DNA from 2 places in the Desulfosporosinus sp. SYSU MS00001 genome. Region 1 is predicted to be linked to the other one. Evidence: a T-box and tRNA genes for the amino acid it is inferred to sense, from the RefSeq annotation. Region 1 holds a T-box; the other holds one or more tRNA genes.
What was found. A T-box is a leader RNA that pairs with one kind of tRNA and senses whether it is charged. The one in region 1 lies ahead of ileS (isoleucine--tRNA ligase), so its partner is inferred to be a tRNA-Ile.

Region 1 (9,712 bases):
ATTTAATTCCTCTTGAATCAAGGGAAGCATATAGTCTATTAATTGTTGATATTTACCGTCGATCAAAATCTTTTGAATTGGCTGCCGAACTTTAATTTTAACTTGTTCCCTGGCCGCTCTGCCCAGGCCTACAAGATTTCTTACCAAATCCATTCTTGTTTCCAACTCGTTGTCAATCAGCTGTACGTCAACGACAGGATAATCCGCGAGATGAACTGACAGTTCATCTGTTAGTCTCTTAAAGAGCTCTTCAGAGATATAAGGTGCAAAAGGCGCCACCAGCTTGGACAGACCTACAAGAATTTCATAGGTGGTATTGTAGACAGCTTTCTTATCATCCGTCAGTTCTGTACTCCAGAAACGCCGGCGTGCACGCCTGATATACCAGTTGGATAGATCTTCATTGACAAACTCCTGAATCTTTCTGACAGTTTTGGTTAGATCAAAAACACTTAGATCTGACTCAACGGCTCGAAGGAGACTGTTATATTTCGACATGACCCACCGATCAAGCTCTGGGCGATCTTTATACTCAATAAAGAACGTTCTCGGATCAAGCTTATCCGTATTGGCATACAGGGAAAAGAAAGCATAAACATTTCTGAGGGTGCTGAAGAATTTACTTTGTACCTCTTTCAGCCCTTCGATATCAAATTTTGTCGGAGTCCAAGCCGGAGATACATAGAGCAAATACCAGCGTAAAGCATCGGCTCCGTATTGATCAAACAACTCAAAGGGGTTGACAGTATTTCCTTTGGACTTGGACATCTTATGACCATCCTTATCCAGGATCAGATCATTAACTAATACTCGTTTATAAGGAGCAACTCCTTTGACAAAGGTAGAGATCACGAGCAGCGAATAGAACCAACCTCTCGTCTGGTCAATCCCTTCACAGATAAAATCTGCCGGAAAGACTTGATCAAAAGTCTCGCTGTTTTCAAAAGGATAATGTTGCTGGGCAAAAGGCATTGACCCGCTGTCAAACCAGCAATCGATTACATCTGTAACACGGGTCATCGTTGAGCCGCATTTCTCGCATTTAAGATGGATACCATCAACAAAGGGCCGGTGTAATTCCACCGTTTCATCCAGGGGCTCCAGAGATTTCTCAATTAACTCTTTGCGGGAGCCTATGGATGTGGTATGCCCACATTGGCATCTCCAGATATTAAGCGGTGTGCCCCAATATCTGCTGCGGGACAGCGCCCAATCGTTAACATTCTCCAGCCAGTTGCCAAACCTTTTTTCTCCCACATAATCAGGATACCATTCAACACGATTGTTGTTTTCGACCAATTGGTCCTTAAATTTGGTAACTTCAATATACCAGCTCGGTTTCGCATAATAAAGCAGCGGAGTATGACATCTCCAGCAATGGGGATAATTATGATCTACTTTTTCCTTTTTGTATAATTTCCCTTCCCCGTGGAGCCACTTGATGATCTCCAGATCGGCATCCATAACAAAAGTACCTGCCCAGGGCGTGGTCACAAATTTTCCGGTTTCATCAACCGGTTGAAGCACAGGCAGGTTATACCTTCGCCCGGTGTTGTAATCATCTTCGCCAAAAGCTGGAGCTGTATGAACAATTCCTGTCCCATCCTCCGTCGTTACATAATCGCCTAAGGTAACAAAGAAGGCCTTTTTATCTGTTTTTACAAAGGGCATCAACTGTTCATACTCTACATGCTCAAGGTCTCGGCCAAGGATTTCGTCCAAAACCTCAAACTCTTCTCCCAGCACTTTAGCAGACAACGTCTTAGAAACATAATAGACTTCATTATTTTGTCTGACCTTCAGGTATAGTTCCTGGGGATTTACCGTCAGGGCCACGTTTGAAGGCAGAGTCCATGGCGTGGTCGTCCAGACTAAAAAGTATTCCTCAGCATCTTTTTTCTTGAACTTAACATAAACGGTATTGGTCTTTATTTCCTTATATCCCTGGGCAACTTCATGGGAAGCCAACCCCGTACCGCAGCGTGAACAATAGGGCAGGATTTTGTGCCCTTCATAGATTAAACCTTGTTTAAAGAACTGATCTAGAATCCACCACACGCTTTCGATATAGTCATTATTCAACGTTACGTAAGGGTGATCCAAATCAATGGAATATCCCATCCGTTTGGTCATTTCCCGCCACTGTTTCTCATAACTAAATACAGATTCCCGGCATTTTTGATTGAATGCAGCAATACCATAAGCTTCTATTTCCTGTTTATTGGAAAGCTTAAGCTGTTTTTCGACTTCGATTTCCACAGGAAGTCCATGAGTATCCCATCCGGCTTTGCGTTTAACTTGATAACCCTGCATAGACTTTAAGCGGCAGACGGAATCTTTAAGAGTTCTGGCGATAACGTGATGAATTCCCGGTTTACCGTTAGCGGTAGGAGGTCCTTCATAAAAGACAAAAGGAGTCTTACCTTCTCTAATTTGAATGCTTTTATTGAGTATCTCATTTTTGTCCCAGAAATCAGCTATTTCGCTTTCTTTATGAGCCACGTGTTGCTCCGCTAAAGGTTTGAAGTCAGCCATGATTATCTTCCCTTCTCAATGAGTTAATTGTGACAAAATACTACGGCGATAACAACAAAAGTCCCTAAGTCTATGACTTAGGGACGAGTTATCGCGGTACCACCCTTTTTATTAATGGATTGCTCAAGAAACAATCCGTTAATCACTCAAAACATGTAACGTATGTCACACGGAGCAGCTTAATTAGTTCAGCCGCCCAACTCCAAGGTGATTTTCATAAAGAACCTTCGTCATAATCTTTCAGCCAAGGATTATGTCTCTAAGAATCAGATTCTTAACTACTGTCCTTTTCATCGTTGTTTTCCATACTTTAACCGAAATTATAAAAACTTAAACCTTACACCATTAGTCTTCACTTATGGTTAAAATTTACAATCCTCCACGTATCCCCGAATTATAAGACGATACGCCAAAAAGATTGGAAGAAATAACGTAAAAACCCAAATCAGGCCATATGCGAAAGGATTAATAAAATCAGCAATTAGTAGATCTAATTAATAAAGTTTAACCAATATTTTGCTAAAAGTAAACCCTTTGTAGGATAATTCGTTACTTTTTTAACTGGATACTTCTCGCTGCCCACCCTTTACCTAAAAGCATAGCACCTGACATGGGACTGTAAAGTAAACTCCAATAAGAAAGCGGACGTTACAAAAACCTAAGGTTTAAGCAACGTCCTCCCTCTTCACTTCTTTACTTATAAACCGATTTTCAGTATTGCATTTCTGCAAAACGCTTTAAAGTTTGGTATTTATCCCGAGCATGGCCCTCGGCAACATTGAACATTTCTTGTGCCACATCCGGGAATACGTTTAGCAGAGAAGAGTATCGGATTTCGCCCTTTAAGAAGTCTTGGAAAGAAGCCGTAGGCTCTTTGGAGTCAAGTGTGAATGGATTCTTTCCTTGATCTTTAAGGCGGGGGTCAAAGCGCCAGAGATGCCAATAACCGGCCTCAACAGCCTTTTTCTGTTCAAGGATACTTGTTCCCATTCCGGATTTGATGCCATGATTTATGCAAGAAGCATAGGCAATAATGATCGAAGGGCCGTGATAACTTTCGGCCTCAGCAATCGCCTTAATCGTCTGATTCATATTCGCTCCCATGGCTATTTGCGCAACATAGACATAGCCATAGGTTGTGGCAATGAGGCCTAAATCTTTCTTGCGGACCTTCTTGCCTGCTGCTGCGAATTTTGCGATAGCTGCCGTCTGCGTGGCCTTTGAGGATTGTCCGCCGGTGTTGGAGTATACTTCTGTATCCATAACCAGAATGTTTACATCATCACCGCTGGCGATGACATGGTCAATTCCGTTATAGCCAATATCATAGGCAAAACCGTCACCACCGAAAACCCAAACCGAGGGTTTGATGAGATAGTCTTTCTTTTCTTTGATTTCACAGAGAAGCGGATTACCTGCAGCATCTTCATTCTCCATCACTTCAAGCAGACGAGCAGAAGCCCTTTTCGATCCTTCTCCGTCTTCCATGTTATCAAGCCATTCATGAAAAGCATCTTTAAGATTCTCGCTGAGAGAACTTTCTAATCCCTGACGCATTAATTGAGCAAGCTTTGCTCGAATCTGCTTGGAGCCTAAATACATGCCATAACCGAACTCGGCATTATCTTCAAACAGCGGATTCATCCAAGCAGGGCCTTTGCCTTCAGCATTAACCGTATAGGGTACCGAAGGGGCGCTGCCTCCCCAGATTGAAGAACAACCTGTGGCATTGGCAATAATCATGCGATCACCAAACAGCTGAGTTATCAGGCGAGCATAAGGTGTCTCACCGCAACCCGGACATGCTCCGTGAAATTCGAGAAGTGGTTGGGCAAATTGACTGCCTTTCAGGGACTTAACATCCATGAGATGACGCTTTTCCGCGACATGTTTAATCGCGTATTCCCAATTTTCGGATTCCATTTCTATTTCGTGGTCAGCAGGTTTCATGACAATGGCTTTACCCGGCGCAGGACAAACGTCAGCACAGTTTGCACAACCAGTACAATCGAGGGGAGCAACTTGAATACGGTAGTGGTAACCTTCCAGCCCTTTGCCGATCGGTTTCTTAGTTTTGAAAGTATCCGGAGCCTTCTCAAGTTCGCTGTCATCCAAGAGGAACGGACGTATCGTTGCGTGAGGACAAACATAGGAACACTGATTACATTGGATACATTTATCGATTTGCCATTCAGGCAAATAGACGGCAATTCCCCGTTTTTCGTAGCGTGTAGTGCTTAAGGGGAAGGTTCCATCTTCCACCCCAACAAAGGAACTGGTCGGCAAGTCCTCTCCTTCATGACGCGCCATAGGCCTTTGTATGTTTTTAACAAACTCCGGTTCATCTTTGACAGGCATTTCCTCATCCGGAACTTCAGCCCAGGAAGCAGGAACCTCCACTTTATGTAGAGCTTCAATTCCGCGATCCACCGCCTTATGATTCATCTCAACGATGTTGGAGCCTTTTTTGCCATAGACCTTCTGGATAGAGTCTTTAAGGTATTGAATAGCGTCCTCAACAGGGATGACATTGGCTAATTTGAAGAAGGCAGCCTGCATAACCATATTAATCCGCCCGCCAAGACCAATTTCCCCAGCAATGGAAATAGCATCGATAATGTAAAAATTGATATTGTTCTTAGCGATATATCGTTTTAAAGAAGCCGGTAAATGATCTCCGATTTCTTTAGCGCTCCAAGGACAGTTTAAAACAAATGTCCCGCCTTTTTTTAACCCCTTAAGGATGTCATAGTGATAAATAAATGACCTATTATGACAAGCAATATAGTCAGCGTCAAACACCATATAAGAGGATTTAATCGGTTTCTTGCCAAAGCGCAAATGAGAAATCGTTGTGCCACCGGATTTCTTACTGTCATATTCAAAATACCCTTGAACGTAAAGATCCGTATTATCACCAATAATTTTGATGGCACTTTTATTAGCTCCAACCGTACCGTCAGAACCGAGTCCCCAGAATTTGCAGCGTATAGTACCCTCCGGCGAGGTGTCCACAGTCTCCTCGATAGGTAACGAGGTATGGCTCACATCGTCAATAATACCAATGGTAAAGCGATCCTTAGGCTGAGCCTTCTTCAAATTCTGGTAAACAGCGATTATCTGTGACGGAGTGGTGTCTCTGGAACCCAAACCATAACGCCCTCCCACAATTATGGGCTTGGAAGATTCATGATTAAAGATCTGAACAATATCCAGGTATAGAGGTTCCCCCGTCGAACCCGGTTCTTTTGTCCGATCAAGAACGGCAATTTTTTTAACAGATTTAGGCAAAACATCAAAAAAGTATTTTTTAGAGAAAGGACGATATAAATGTACTTTTATTAGCCCGACCTTTTCTCCCCGCTGGGCTAAGAAGTCTATAGTTTCCTCAATGGTATTACAGACAGAACCCATGGCGACAATAATCGTTTCCGCGTCAGGATCACCGTAATATTGGAAGGGATGATACTCCCGTCCGGTTACTTTCTTAATTTCTTTAAAGTAATCTTCAACAATATCCGGAACGGCCTCAAAGAAAGGATTGGAAACTTCCCGGCCTTGGAAATAGATGTCGGGGTTTTGGGCTGTACCTCTGAGAACAGGGTGATTGGGATTTAAAGCTCTATCTCTGAATTCTTTAATCTTATCATAATCTACAAGCTTCCCGATCTCATCGTAGCTTGTCGTTTCTATTTTTTGCACCTCATGGGAGGTTCTGAAACCATCAAAAAAGTGCAAAACCGGAACCCTTGATTTAATGGCTGCAAGATGAGCAACAAACCCCAAATCCATGGCTTCTTGAACGTCATTTGAGCAGATCATCGTGAAACCGGTTTGCCGGGCAGCATTAATATCTTGATGATCACCAAAGATTGATAAGGCATGGGTCGCCAAAGCCCTGGCACTAACATGGAATACTGCCGGCACCAGGTTTCCGGCCATTTTATACATTTCGGGAATCATAAGCAGTAATCCTTGAGAAGCAGTGTAAGTTGTCGTCAGGGCTCCGGCTTGAAGGGAGCCATGAGTTGCAGCGGCAGCTCCTGATTCCGATTGCATTTCCACAACTCTTACAGGTTGATCAAATAAATTCTTCTTGCCGTGAGCAGCCCATTCGTCAACCCCTTCTGCCATTGGGGAAGAGGGCGTGATTGGGAAGATCGTTGCAACCTCAGTCAGAGCATACGATGCTTCTGCTGCGGCTTGGTTCCCGTCCATTGTTTTCATTTTTTTAGCCACACTGAGAGCCTCCTCTGAAAAAACTTTGAATCTGGTCTGAATTAGTATTCGTCATTGGAAAACTCTCATACATGTTTTAAGGAAAAAAAGCAAATTCAACACCCAACGTCAATAATTCGTTGGTTATTAGTGAACTCGCTTACGCTAAAGCTGAACATCGGGGCTTCAGATGCAATAATGTCTAGTGGACATTATTGCCGAGCCGCCTTTCCCAATGGGAATACTTAGCGGCGAAGGAGGACTCTACCCCATCTGAAGTTTACGAAGGACCCACCCCCACTTATAGACATGGAGGGCTTAAAAATTGGATGAACAGGGCCGTCGCAAAATACATAAGTGCCCCTCATAAAAGAAAGCCATGCATAAATAGTGGTTTAGATCATCCACTTATATGCACGGCTTATTCAGGACAGCACCTACCTAAGCGATATTTTTTCATACGCAATTTTAATAAGGTATAAAAACAAGCAAAGATTCAAAATTGAAGTCATCACCGGTATAGTACTAAAAGCCGCTTGGTTAATACCCTCGTTGGTCTGGTAAAGAATAAGGTAGGTATTGACAAAACCCGTAACACTCACCCCTATTGACAATAACATAAACCGCTTATCCTTGGTATAAATAAATGCCAGAAGCGCCAAGGCTGCTGCAGGAAACAAATACCGCTCATGCATGCTGGCCGAAAAAAGAAAGACACCGGATATCAAAATGAGAGCTGAAACCGAAAGAAAACTCTCCTTCTTGCCTTTAGCAAATACGAACCAAGCCAACAAGGTTACAAGAACAATGAAAATCAATCCCCAACTATGATAGTTTAAGAACAAGAAGGGTGAGGTGTCTTTTTTATAGTTAGCGCCCAATAAATAAAAGAAATTAAAAGCATTGACAGATGCATAAGGATATTCACCCAAAGTACTTGTAAAGAGCTTAACAATCCAGAGAGGATTTTGCTGAAGTGAAAACGGCAAAATAATGGTTATCGCTGTCAGCAACCCGGAGATAAGAACTTTACCAATACTTTTTAGGCTTTTCTGCCTTACCAGCTCAAAAAATAAGATGGGAAGGAAAATGATTCCCTGCGGCTTCATAAGGACTGAAGACGTGAAAAAGATGGCCGCATAAACGAGCTTCCTTTCCATTAATAAAACTACCGCAGTTACGATAAGCAACGTGAAAAAGGAATCCACCTGGCCCCAAATCGTCGAGTTGACAAAAACAGCAGGGTTAAAGATATAGAACGCTGCCACCATGGTACTTAATTCTGCAGAGAGATATTTGCAGGCCAGCTTAAAGAGCAGGAGAGCAGTGATTATATCCGCCAGGATCGAAGGAAGCTTAAGCAAAATGGTATAATAAGCACTCATCGCTTTGAGGCTGCCGATTTTACCAATCAAATATAATATGTAAATATACAGCGGAGGATAATCACTGGCATGACGTCCCATGTAGAATTGGGAGAAATTATTGGCTGCTGAGGCCGCCCAGGATTTAAAGGTATTGAGATCAAAGGGATGCCCTTCAATAAGGATACCTAAGGCAATTCTAAGTAATAGCCCGGCACAGATCAGAGTCACCATTATAATTCTTTGGTTACTTCTATCAATGATCAGCTTAGAAAGAATCTCTTTATATTTTTGGGAACTTTTAAGAATAAAGAAACTAACTAGAGCTGCCAGGAAAAATAATACGGTGTAGGCAACGACCTGAACGGTAAAGCGATTACCCGCATTCCTTCTTCTGCCTGGCCCAGGAAATGTGCCCCAATTAAAGGAACGGCCATTAGGGTTAAATTGCCCGTTGGGCGAAGCCTGGACTCCATTTTCATGGGGCCTAATTTTATTTTGCCCCTGGTCTGCGGGTTGCCCGCTAAACTGAGGAGTCTGGACGCTCTGAGACTGATTTTGGAAAAACACTCTGCCAGTAGATGCAGTGTTTGAATTATGATGAACTACAGCATAAAAACACAGAAAAAATGAGGCGGCAATGATCAGAACCGCGCTTAACCTGAATAAAGACCTCTTGACCGGCAACAATCCTCACACTCCTTAGGTACACTTACTCATCTGACTAACCCGAATCCAAGCTCCTGAAAGGTAAAATTACACTCTGGAATTACTTAGACATCACTAGGGTTCTAAATTTTAGTTCGCCTATTAACACTTGTGCTGTTTGCCGGCCGAAAAACCCAAAGACGGCTGCCTAAAAAATTAATGACTACACTTCCTGCTATGGAAAAAAGCCTGCTTACAAGCATCGAAAATCCCCAAGTGGTGTGAACCCAAAGCAATAGTCCATAAGTCAGGGACAGAGTCACTAGATTCAAGACAATAAACTGCACAAGTTGTCTTATAGACTGCTGCTGGACCGATTCCTTAAAGGTCCATTTCTGATTGAGCAAAAAACTGTTCATAACGCCACAGCTGTAAGAAAGAGTATGGGCCGGGAGCAAGGGAATTCCCCAGGCATAGATCATGGCAAAAACGGCAAAATCAATAGCGGAATTAAGGACTCCTACGATACAAAACTTAAGAAATTCCTGTTGACGCTTTGTAACCTTTGCCAATCTTCTTCACTGTCCGTTCATTCTCTTCATTTCTATAACATTCCTGTACGATATACAAGGGACGATGTCTCGCTTCATCATAGATACGACCGATATATTCACCCATAATTCCCATCATGGCAAGAAGAATTCCCGTTAAAATAAACTGGGAAGCTAAGACAAGATTCCAGCCGCTGATTGGAGAATGGTCGGCCTCAAATCCAATTAGAAGAAGTAAATATACGAAACCTATTACTAGGAAGAAAAACCCGCTATAATTCGCCAATTTAATCGGTTTAAAAGAAAAAGAGGTAAGACCGTCAAGACTTAACTTGATCATCTTTCCTAGAGAATACTTCGTTTCCCCGGCTAAACGGGGGTCTCTGCTGTACTCGA
Region 2 (9,712 bases), on a different contig from region 1:
CCCGGACGAAGTTATTTTAAAATGCGCGGTATAGATTCCGAGACAATGAATAAGTTCCGTTTAGGGTATGCTCCGGAGCGGTGGGACGGTTTGCTTGAGTATTTGCAAACACGCGGAGTACAGCCTCAGGAAATTGCCGAAGCCGGGTTAGCCTTGGAAAGAGGAAAGTCAGGCAAGGATGGAAGAAAATTTTATGATCGCTTTCGCAAGCGAGTACTATTTAGCATTCTTGATCACCGCAATATACCAATTGCTTTCGGCGGACGCGTTTTAGATGATTCTGTTCCTAAGTATTTAAACTCTCCTGAAACAACCTTTTTTAATAAGAGGCATCATCTTTACGGAATGCATCGAGCTCATCAAGGAATTCGGGAAGAAGGTTATGCCCTTTTGGCTGAGGGTTATATGGATGTTATTGCGCTTCAAAATGCAGGGTATCCTAATGCCGTAGCATCCTTAGGAACTGCTTTAACACGGGAACAGGCTAACCTTTTAAAAAGGTATACAGGCCGCGTCGTTCTTCTGTACGACTCTGATGATGCTGGCCTCAATGCTGCCATACGCGGAGGAGAGATCCTTCGCAATACAGGACTACAGGTTGAGGTTGTAACCTTGAAAGGAGCAAAAGATCCTGATGAGTTTTTAAAAAATCACAGCCGCGAGGATTTTGACAAACTTGTTAAACAGGCAGTGACATATGTTGAGTTCAAATATCAAACATTGACTCACAACCAACCTCCTCAGAACATTTTAGAGAAAGCTGAGCTAGTGCATAAGCTCGCTCCTGATGTCCTTAAGGTGGTCAGTCCAGTTGAAAGAGAAGGGTATGAACGGTTCTTAAGTTTAGAGCTAGGGCTTACCTTAGAAGCTGTACAGCGTGAGATTAAAAGCCTGGAACAGAAAAATAGTAAAAAAGAACGTTCTGGTGAATATTCTCAACAAAATCCGATTAGTTCTGAGAAAAATAGGGATAATATTAGTAATGCCAGTATATGTAAGAGCGATTCGGAAGCCCCTCAGCCAGCCGTTGATCTGGGGGTATATAGAGCGGAACGGACACTTTTGCGCTTGTTATTAGAAGATATCTCCTTAACAAAAAAAATTAAGGAGCAATTAGGAACCTCCTTCTGGAGAGTTTCCACGCATCAACAAATTTTTGATTATCTCGATCAGGAAGGCAGTTTACCTAACCGAAGCAATGAAACGGTTCAAAGTCGTTTGGCAAGCCTACTCCTGGAAGAGTTTGATACATCCCAAACTGAGCGTCTGCTTGAAGATTGTATTCAAGGTATTCTCTCTGCTCAAACAGAGGATACAGTTGAAGATCTTCAGGCTCGTATGGTTGCCTTAGAAAAATCCGGTGACATGGCTGGTGCCATGGCTCTGTTGAAAGAGATAGGAGAGCGGTTGAAACGTGGCAAATAGTAAGGTTAAAGGCACTCAAATGAAAGATCCTAAGGAGGACGGGGGACAATTGAAACAAGAGCAGCAAATGGACAACGTTCAGGCTCTTATACAGAATGGCAAAAAGAAAGGTTCCCTAACCTATGGAGAGATAATGGACGCTCTTCAAGGAATTGAGCTTTCTGCGGATCAAATCGATGATATTTACCAACAACTTGCTCAAATGGGAATAGACGTTGTGCCTGGGCCGGAGGATGTTGAACAGGAAGTCTTAAAAAAGGGCAAAGCTGACGATGATGATGATCTCGTGGATGATCCGGATGATATCGAAGAAGAGACAGAAGTAGATCTTTCCGTTCCAGAAGGGGTAGGGATTGACGATCCTGTCCGAATGTATTTGAAAGAGATTGGCCGGGTGCCTCTTTTATCGGCTGAAGATGAGATTGAGCTAGCCAAAGGCATGGAGGCGGGAGATGAAGAATCAAAGCGTCGTCTTGCTGAAGCTAATTTACGGCTGGTAGTCAGCATTGCTAAACGTTATGTTGGCCGAGGTATGCTCTTCTTGGATTTAATTCAGGAAGGCAATCTGGGATTAATCAAGGCTGTAGAAAAATTCGACTATACCAAGGGGTACAAGTTCAGTACCTATGCAACTTGGTGGATTCGCCAAGCTATCACACGCGCTATTGCCGATCAGGCCCGTACGATTCGGATTCCTGTGCACATGGTTGAAACGATTAACAAACTTATCCGGGTTTCCAGGCAGCTCTTACAAGAGCTGGGACGTGAACCTGCTCCCGAGGAAATTGCCAAAGTGATGGATATTCCTGTTGAACGTGTGCGGGAAATCATGAAAATTGCTCAAGAACCGGTCTCTTTAGAGACCCCCATTGGGGAAGAAGAAGACTCTCACTTGGGAGATTTTATCCCTGATGATGATGCTCCTGCTCCAGCTGAGGCAGCCTCGTTCATTCTCTTAAAAGAGCAATTGGAAGAAGTTTTGGAAACGCTGACACCACGTGAGGAGAAGGTCCTTAGGCTTCGTTTTGGACTTGACGATGGCAGGACCCGTACCCTGGAAGAAGTCGGGCAGGAATTTGGCGTAACTCGTGAACGAATTCGGCAAATTGAGGCCAAGGCTTTAAGGAAATTGCGTCATCCGAGCCGAAGCAAGAAGCTGAAAGATTACTTGGAGTAAGCGGTAATTGCCGAAGTTAAATTAAATAGTAACAATATTTAAGATTTTGGAGATAAAGGCTTGACTATTTAGGATAGATTAACTATAATAATTCGTGCAAAGGGCATTCCTCGATAGCTCAATGGTGGAGCAACCGGCTGTTAACCGGTAGGTTGTAGGTTCGAGTCCTACTCGGGGAGCCAATTTATTTTTCCCTTTTCGGGCCCATAGCTCAGCGGTAGAGCCCCCCGCTCATAACGGGTTGGTCCTAGGTTCGAATCCTAGTGGGCCCACCACATTCGTAGTTCGAACGGTGAATAAGATTAATAATGTGAAGCGCAAAGTTCTTGTTTGAATGGGTCGAACCACAAACAACGAATATCGAATATCGATTCGGGCGATTAGCTCAGCGGTAGAGCGCATCCTTCACACGGATGAGGTCATTGGTTCGAGACCAATATCGCCCACCAATGACGCAAATGATGGACTGTGGCAACTATGCCGGAGTCCATTTTTGATTTGATTCTATAGTTTCTCATGCGCGTATTTGGTTATAATACTTTATAATTAAATTTCGAAGAAGGAATTATTATATTACGAGGTGACCTATGACCTTTTCAATGACATTGGGTCCACGCCTTCAGTTGGTTGCATCCCTGGTTCCTTTGGACGCCAGACTTGGCGATATTGGGACAGATCATGCATATTTACCAATTGTTCTTGTAGAAGCCCAGAAAATCACCAAGGCAGTTGCCGTTGATGTTCATGAAGGGCCTTTTAAATCCGCCTTAACAACGGTTAAAATGCGGCAATTAGAACAGGTTATAGATGTGAGATTGGGAGATGGGCTGAAGCCTCTGGCAGTGGGGGAAGTGAATGTCTTAACCCTTGCCGGGATGGGCGGAAAGACTATGTTAGAGATCTTTGCTGCTCGACCGGATGTATTACAAGCAGTGACTCATTTAATTGTTCAGCCTCAAGGAGGGGAAGGAACATTACGCTTGTCTCTATTAGACTGTGGGTGGCGCTTAAAAACAGAACAATTGGTAAAAGAAGACGGGCGCATCTATACAGTTATGGCCTTTTCTCGTGATGAAGGACAAACTATGGCTGAATTATCCTTGCAAAAGGAGGTCTGGCTTCAACGACTAAGCCCTCCAAAGGATAACAAGTTTTTGGGGTATTCAATGATCGTTGACAAGCTAGTCTGGTATTTTGGCCCGTTGATTTTAAAGGAACCAACAGACCTTTTGAGAGAATATCTGTATGATTACAGCAAGATGCTTAGACGACGCTTAGAACAAATGAAGCAATCCAATAAATCGGAAACCCTGGAAAAAATCAAAGACGTATCTGAGGAGTTGGTCTTGGTGGAGGGAATCATAAAATGGCAGTATCGATAGGCCTTGTAGCGCAACATATTGAAAAACTTGCCCCAAAATATTGGGCTGAGGAGTGGGACAATGTTGGTCTGTTAGTCGGATCTGGCTCTACGCCTGTTGAGCGCATATTGATTGCTTTAGACGGAACTTTAGAGGTCATTGAGGAGGCTAAAGATTTTGGGGCACAACTCATTGTTGCCCATCATCCAATTATGTTTCGACCATTGAAAAATTTGAGATCGGATAATCCTGCGGCAAAAATTCCCTTGACATTGTTCAATTATCAGATCGGATACTATGCGGCACATACAAATCTTGATCAGTCGAGGCTGTCATCCAGCATAACATTAGGAGAGATTTTAGGTTTAAAAGAACTAAAGCTTCTTGAAGAGCAAAGTTATGGTAGTAACTATAACCGCCAGGCCAACATAAGTTCGGGAAACTCTACTGAGGAACTTCGCGGGTATGGTGTTATTGGTTACTTGGAGCGCCCGGAATCATTAGAGGCCGTATGGCAGAACTTTTTGGAACGTCTGCTGCAGTCAAATAGTTATGCCCACCCTTATAATTTGACAGGCGTACGCTTAGCCGGGTCACTTAAAAAAGACATACGCAAAGTGGCAATTGTCAATGGCAGCGGAGGCCGGTTTGTGCCGAAAGCACTGTTTAAAGGTGCGGACTTACTTATCACAGGAGACGTTGATCATCATGCGGTACTTGATGCCCTTGAAGGGGGAATGGCTGTAGGTGATCTTGGCCATTTTCTAAGCGAGGCACCTATGCTTCAGGCATTATACTATTACCTTACTTCTGAAAGGTCACTGCAAGGTATAGAATTCAAGGTTAGTTCAAAAAATGCATCCCCTTGGCTTTAGGCTGGGGGGATATTTTGTTAGCGAAAGTACCAGCTATAAAAATGAATTGTAGTTAAGAATTAATTAAAAAAATTTGTGAAAGTGATAATTAATACTTGACACTGAATGACGAATCATGTATTGTAGGTATATAGAAAATAATCAGAAAATAAAATTAAGACCAAAATATAACCACTAATTTGGAATTGTTTTTGGTCTAGGAATTTTTAGTAAAAATTACTGAAGGAGTTGAGAGCATCATGAATCGAGCAGAAGTTCTCCGTATGGAACGTGAAAAGGTTTTAACGAATTTTAAAGAAGATAATGCAAATCGCGCAAAATGGTTAGCAGCCCTAATGGACATTGATGACGAGATGGAAGAAATGGAGAAGAACCAAAACTCTCCATTTGACCAAAACTGATTTTTTTAGTAAGATAATTGAGCGAAGTAAACTAGATGATCGCGGGAGCAGGAACTGAAAAGTTGCTCCTGAGGAAAGTCCGAGCTCCATAGGGCAAGGTGCTGGGTAACGCCCAGTGGGGGGAACCCCAAGGAAAGTGCAACAGAGATATACCGCCCATTCTTGATGGATGGGTAAGGGTGGAAAGGCGAGGTAAGAGCTCACCGGCAGTCAGGTGACTGGCTGGCCATGTAAACCCCACCTGGAGCAAGACCGAATAGGGGAACGATGAACGGCCCGTTTTTGTTCCCGGGTAAGGTCGCTGGAGGCTGTCGGTAACGGCAGTTCGAGATAGATGATCATCACCTCCGCAAGGAGAGACAGAACTCGGCTTATAGGTTGACTTCGCCATGCTTATGGGAAACTGCTCATGTATAGTTATACATAGCCGTTTCCCTTCAGTTTTATATACAGCCAAAACAGAGAATTTCTTAAATGCCTGTTTTGACATTGTAAATTCAACCCTGGAATATTTCTGGGGTTTTTTCATTCCGTAATTCTCTGATAAATAGTTGTGTGCTTTATACCGACAATAAAATCAGTAAGCAGTTCAGATTTCTTGTAGTTGGGGCTTTACTAAGAGGCGGTTATGGTGTTGACGATGAGAGAATTAGTATTTTTATAAGCATGCAATATTATGGAAATTAAAATATTATATTACTTTAAAAATTAAGGTCATTTAGATTTTATAGATTAGGGGGGAGATCAAAGATTTGGTTCTCCCTTCCCATTTTAGAATAATCCATGAATTAAAAGTAAAGAAATTCTCTATAACCTTATTCGAATAATATGAGTTTTACTAACATAGGGAATGAATGAAAAGTAAAAATAAGTCGAAATGTGTTGATAAATAAATGTTGGTTTATACGAGAATTTGGCCTATTATATATACATATATAACAAATGTGGGGAAATTTAGTTTATTTCAAGATTCAATATTAGATAAATGTTGGCTCTTTGGTAAAGAAAGCGGGGATCAATAACCGTGGATTTGGTTTTAAAAAAAATTAGTCCTAAATTAATTGAAGAGCAAAGAACACCATTGGACTTATTTGATTCAAGGGGTAGGCTATTGCTTGCAAAGGGAAGCTTAATTACCTCTAATGTTTTGGCAAAGCTTAAGCGGCAAGAAGTATATAAGATGGAAACTCGGAGTGAAAAAAGAACGTTAATCAAGACTCCTAAAACCATTAAGGAATTTTCTAAGGACGTTTATGTAAAACTTGTGGGTTCTTTATGGACCATTTACCATGAGGCTAAACTCCTACAGCCTAAGCATATTGAGAAGATGCTTGCTTTGGTTAACATAATTATGGAAGAATTACGGACAAAGGATACGTTTTTGGATTTGGAAGGGAATCGAATTAATCTTGAAAGGTACAAACGACATGATTTTGGAACCTATACACATGTTTTGAATGTGGCATTGTTGTCTGCAATTATAGGACTGCAGCTGAGTTACAATGAACATAAGCTTAAGAACTTGATTTTGGGAGCTCTGCTTCATGACTTAGGGAAATTACAAGTGCCAAAGGAAATTTTAAATAAGCCCGGAATTTTGACGGAGGAAGAGCGAGACGTTATTAAGCAACATCCTCTTCTGGGAGAAGAAATGTTGAAAGATGCCCGGCTTATATCTTCAGTGCTCGCTACGATTAAAGAACATCATGAACGCTGGAATGGAAGAGGATATCCCTTCGGCTTGAAGGGCCAGGAGATTTATCAAGATGCCCAGGTCGTAGCTGTGGCAGATGTCTATGAAGCTCTCACGGCTGATAGACCCTATCGGAAAGGCCTTCCCCCATACCAGGCTTTGGAAATGATCATTGGCGGTTCCGGGACTGACTTTAATCCCCTTTGCGTTAAAGCTTTCCAGGAAGCCCTGGTGCTCTACCCGGAAGGTTCCCTGGTTACCTTAAATACTGGTGAAATAGGAGTTGTGGCAGCGATACCGCTAAACATGCCGACTCGGCCACTCCTCCGCCTTTTATTTGATAAAGAAGGACAATATTTCAATCAGACAATGTATGTCGATTTAATGCAAGACTTGACCCGTTTTATTAGACGATTAGAATTCAATCAATCCAAATGAGAAAGCAGGTATAAATTTCTGAGCTGGTGCGAAAACTTAGGTTAAAAACAAACAAACTTTTCCTGGGAGGAGTGAGAGAGAACATATACGAATAATCAGACAAGGAGAACTCTTTCTAATGGGTCTTAATTCAGAACTTTCTCCAATGGCTGTGGCCATAGGTTCAATTATTCTGGGGGCCACGGGACAATTTCTATTTCGCCTAGGCATGCTGACTTATGGAAAAGTTACAGTTACGGGGATTTGGAGGCAACTGGGAGCGATTATTTTTACACCGGCTATTTTTTTAGGATTTATGTGTTTTGGGTTAAGCTCTTTTCTATGGCTTGTGGTGATATCACGCTGGGAATTAAGTTATGCCTATCCTCTGGTTGCTCTCGGGTATGTAATCGCCATCTTTTATGGTACATTGGTTCTTCATGAAAATCTTTCATTCCCTAAAATTATTGGAAGCATTCTTATTTTGGCAGGGATTAGTGTTTTGGGCCTGTGGGCGACATAGCAATAAGGAAGCTTTAAAGCATAGTAATAAGCTGCTGACAACGGAAGATACGTGTAGATATTAAGAAAAAAAGAGCTTTGTCGAGGCGAAAGAGAGTAAATCTTGTCGAAAACGAAAGTTGCAAGAAAAATATGAATAGGATAAGATAATCTAAACCCTAGAACTTTTATAAAGTCTTTAGACTAAAAAAGGGGCGTGTGTTGGATGCAATTCAAAGATTTTGGGCGCGGAGCACGGATCGAGTTATCCAAAATGGCCAAGTTACTAGGTATGAAGTTTATCGGGTATAATCCAAAGGATCAGCAAATATCCCTTGAGGTTCACGGCAAAGGTGTTACTTATCCCTTAGAGGAGTTTATCCAGCAATACGAGAGAATCTGTCCTACTGCTTAAATGTAATTTTCTAAAGGTGAAATAATAAAGAGGAGCTTTTCTCTGGCTTTATGAGAATAGCTCCTCTTAATATTTATTCTTTTTGATAAAAGAAGGAAGAAACTGCTTTTAAACCGAGGTGTTTCATGCCAAAGAGATGTTCAGTGCTGCCGGTAAAAAGGATTCCTCCCGTTTTTAGAGCATCTGTGAACTTTTTATAAAGCATCTCCTTGGCCTCGTCTGTAAAATAAATAACGACATTCCGACAGGCAATAAAGTCAAAACCAGATTGAAAACGATCGGTTAAGAGGTTCTGGTGTTGGAAGGTGACCAATCGTTTTACGGATTCTTTGATTTGATAGCCTTTGTCAGTTGAGATAAAATATTTTTGCAGGAATTCAGGGGGAGTACTTGCAAAATCATTTTGTTTATAAAGGCCTTCCTTTGCCTGATTCAAAACATTAATGTCAATATCCGTACCTAAGACTGTAAATTTGCTATTCGGAAAGTATTCCGTCAAGGTCATGGCCAAAGAATAAGGCTCTTGTCCGCTTGAACATCCGGCGCTCCAAAGTTTTAGAGGGCTTTTGTTCTGAAGAAGCTGGGGGATAATGGATTCTTTCAGCGTTTTCCACTGATTCGCGTCGCGAAAAAACTGAGAGACATTAATAGTCAGATGTTTAAAAAAAGCGTCATATAAACTCTGATCTGAGTTAAGGGCTTTGAAGAACTCGGGAAATGTTGGGTAACCATGGGAGTTCATGAAACTAAGAATTCTTCGCTGCATTTGGTTTTGCTTATAAAATTTAAGATCAAGTCCGCTTTTAGGATGAAAGGCTTTAATAAAGTCCTCATAGGTATTGGAAATGGGTGCTATAGCCAAAAGGATGACCTCTCTCTCTTTGAATGAATTATTATACTATTGTAACTTCACTAAAGGCTAAATTAGGCAAAAAGATCTACAATGAGTCCCTTAATTTCATCAACCTTGGTTAGAACTTCTAAAGGCTTAGCCTGCTGGTCGAGAAGCTGTTTTCCTAGATCTTCTAAAGCGTTGTCAATTTTGGAGATTCGAGCCATGATTTTCGGACGACCGTGGAAATCCCAGGAGGACTCTTCCTGCATTTTTCGGCTTTGACCAAAGGTTGAACGCAGGAAGGATTTAACCATATCACGAAAATCCTTTAAGTCGCGAATGGAAAGAGATTGAGATAATTTTTTGCCCTGGGTCTCAAGGCGCTCGAGAAAGGTTTGAAGTTCAGTCTTTTGAATGTTTTGAGTTTGAGACAAGACTCCTTTAAAATCGATTGTGCGTTCTGAAGAGCTTTGAGAATCAATCGTGGGAGAAGAGGTTTGTGCTGGTGTCTCAATGCGAATAGACATAGTCATTCTCCTTTAGAAAGGATATTTTAAAATGCAAACTCGTAGAATTTTTTTGAAAACGCTGTTAGGACTTGGGGCAAGCCTT

Region 2: it has a tRNA-Ile gene. The T-box ahead of ileS (isoleucine--tRNA ligase) is inferred to sense a tRNA for this amino acid. The anticodon was not compared.

The regions. Positions count from the first base shown of each region.
Region 1 is NZ_JBNFTW010000003.1:274,795-284,506, reverse strand. Features, by position in the region: gene ileS (isoleucine--tRNA ligase) at 1-2,535, opposite strand, end outside; T-box leader at 2,612-2,838, opposite strand; gene nifJ (pyruvate:ferredoxin (flavodoxin) oxidoreductase) at 3,247-6,774, opposite strand; gene ACPUYX_RS07830 (hypothetical protein) at 7,191-8,807, opposite strand; gene ACPUYX_RS07825 (GtrA family protein) at 8,909-9,337, opposite strand; gene ACPUYX_RS07820 (glycosyltransferase family 2 protein) at 9,300-9,712, opposite strand, start outside.
Region 2 is NZ_JBNFTW010000001.1:388,147-397,858, forward strand. Features, by position in the region: gene dnaG (DNA primase) at 1-1,425, shown strand, start outside; gene rpoD (RNA polymerase sigma factor RpoD) at 1,415-2,602, shown strand; tRNA gene ACPUYX_RS01785 (tRNA-Asn) at 2,710-2,784, shown strand; tRNA gene ACPUYX_RS01790 (tRNA-Ile) at 2,803-2,877, shown strand; tRNA gene ACPUYX_RS01795 (tRNA-Val) at 2,977-3,051, shown strand; gene ACPUYX_RS01800 (tRNA (adenine(22)-N(1))-methyltransferase) at 3,190-3,984, shown strand; gene ACPUYX_RS01805 (Nif3-like dinuclear metal center hexameric protein) at 3,969-4,838, shown strand; gene ACPUYX_RS01810 (hypothetical protein) at 5,078-5,239, shown strand; RNA gene rnpB (RNase P RNA component class A) at 5,263-5,629, shown strand; gene ACPUYX_RS01820 (HD-GYP domain-containing protein) at 6,351-7,370, shown strand; gene ACPUYX_RS01825 (EamA family transporter) at 7,489-7,872, shown strand; gene ACPUYX_RS01830 (hypothetical protein) at 8,077-8,265, shown strand; gene ACPUYX_RS01835 (CheR family methyltransferase) at 8,339-9,127, opposite strand; gene ACPUYX_RS01840 (YaaR family protein) at 9,190-9,627, opposite strand; gene ACPUYX_RS01845 (M28 family metallopeptidase) at 9,659-9,712, shown strand, end outside.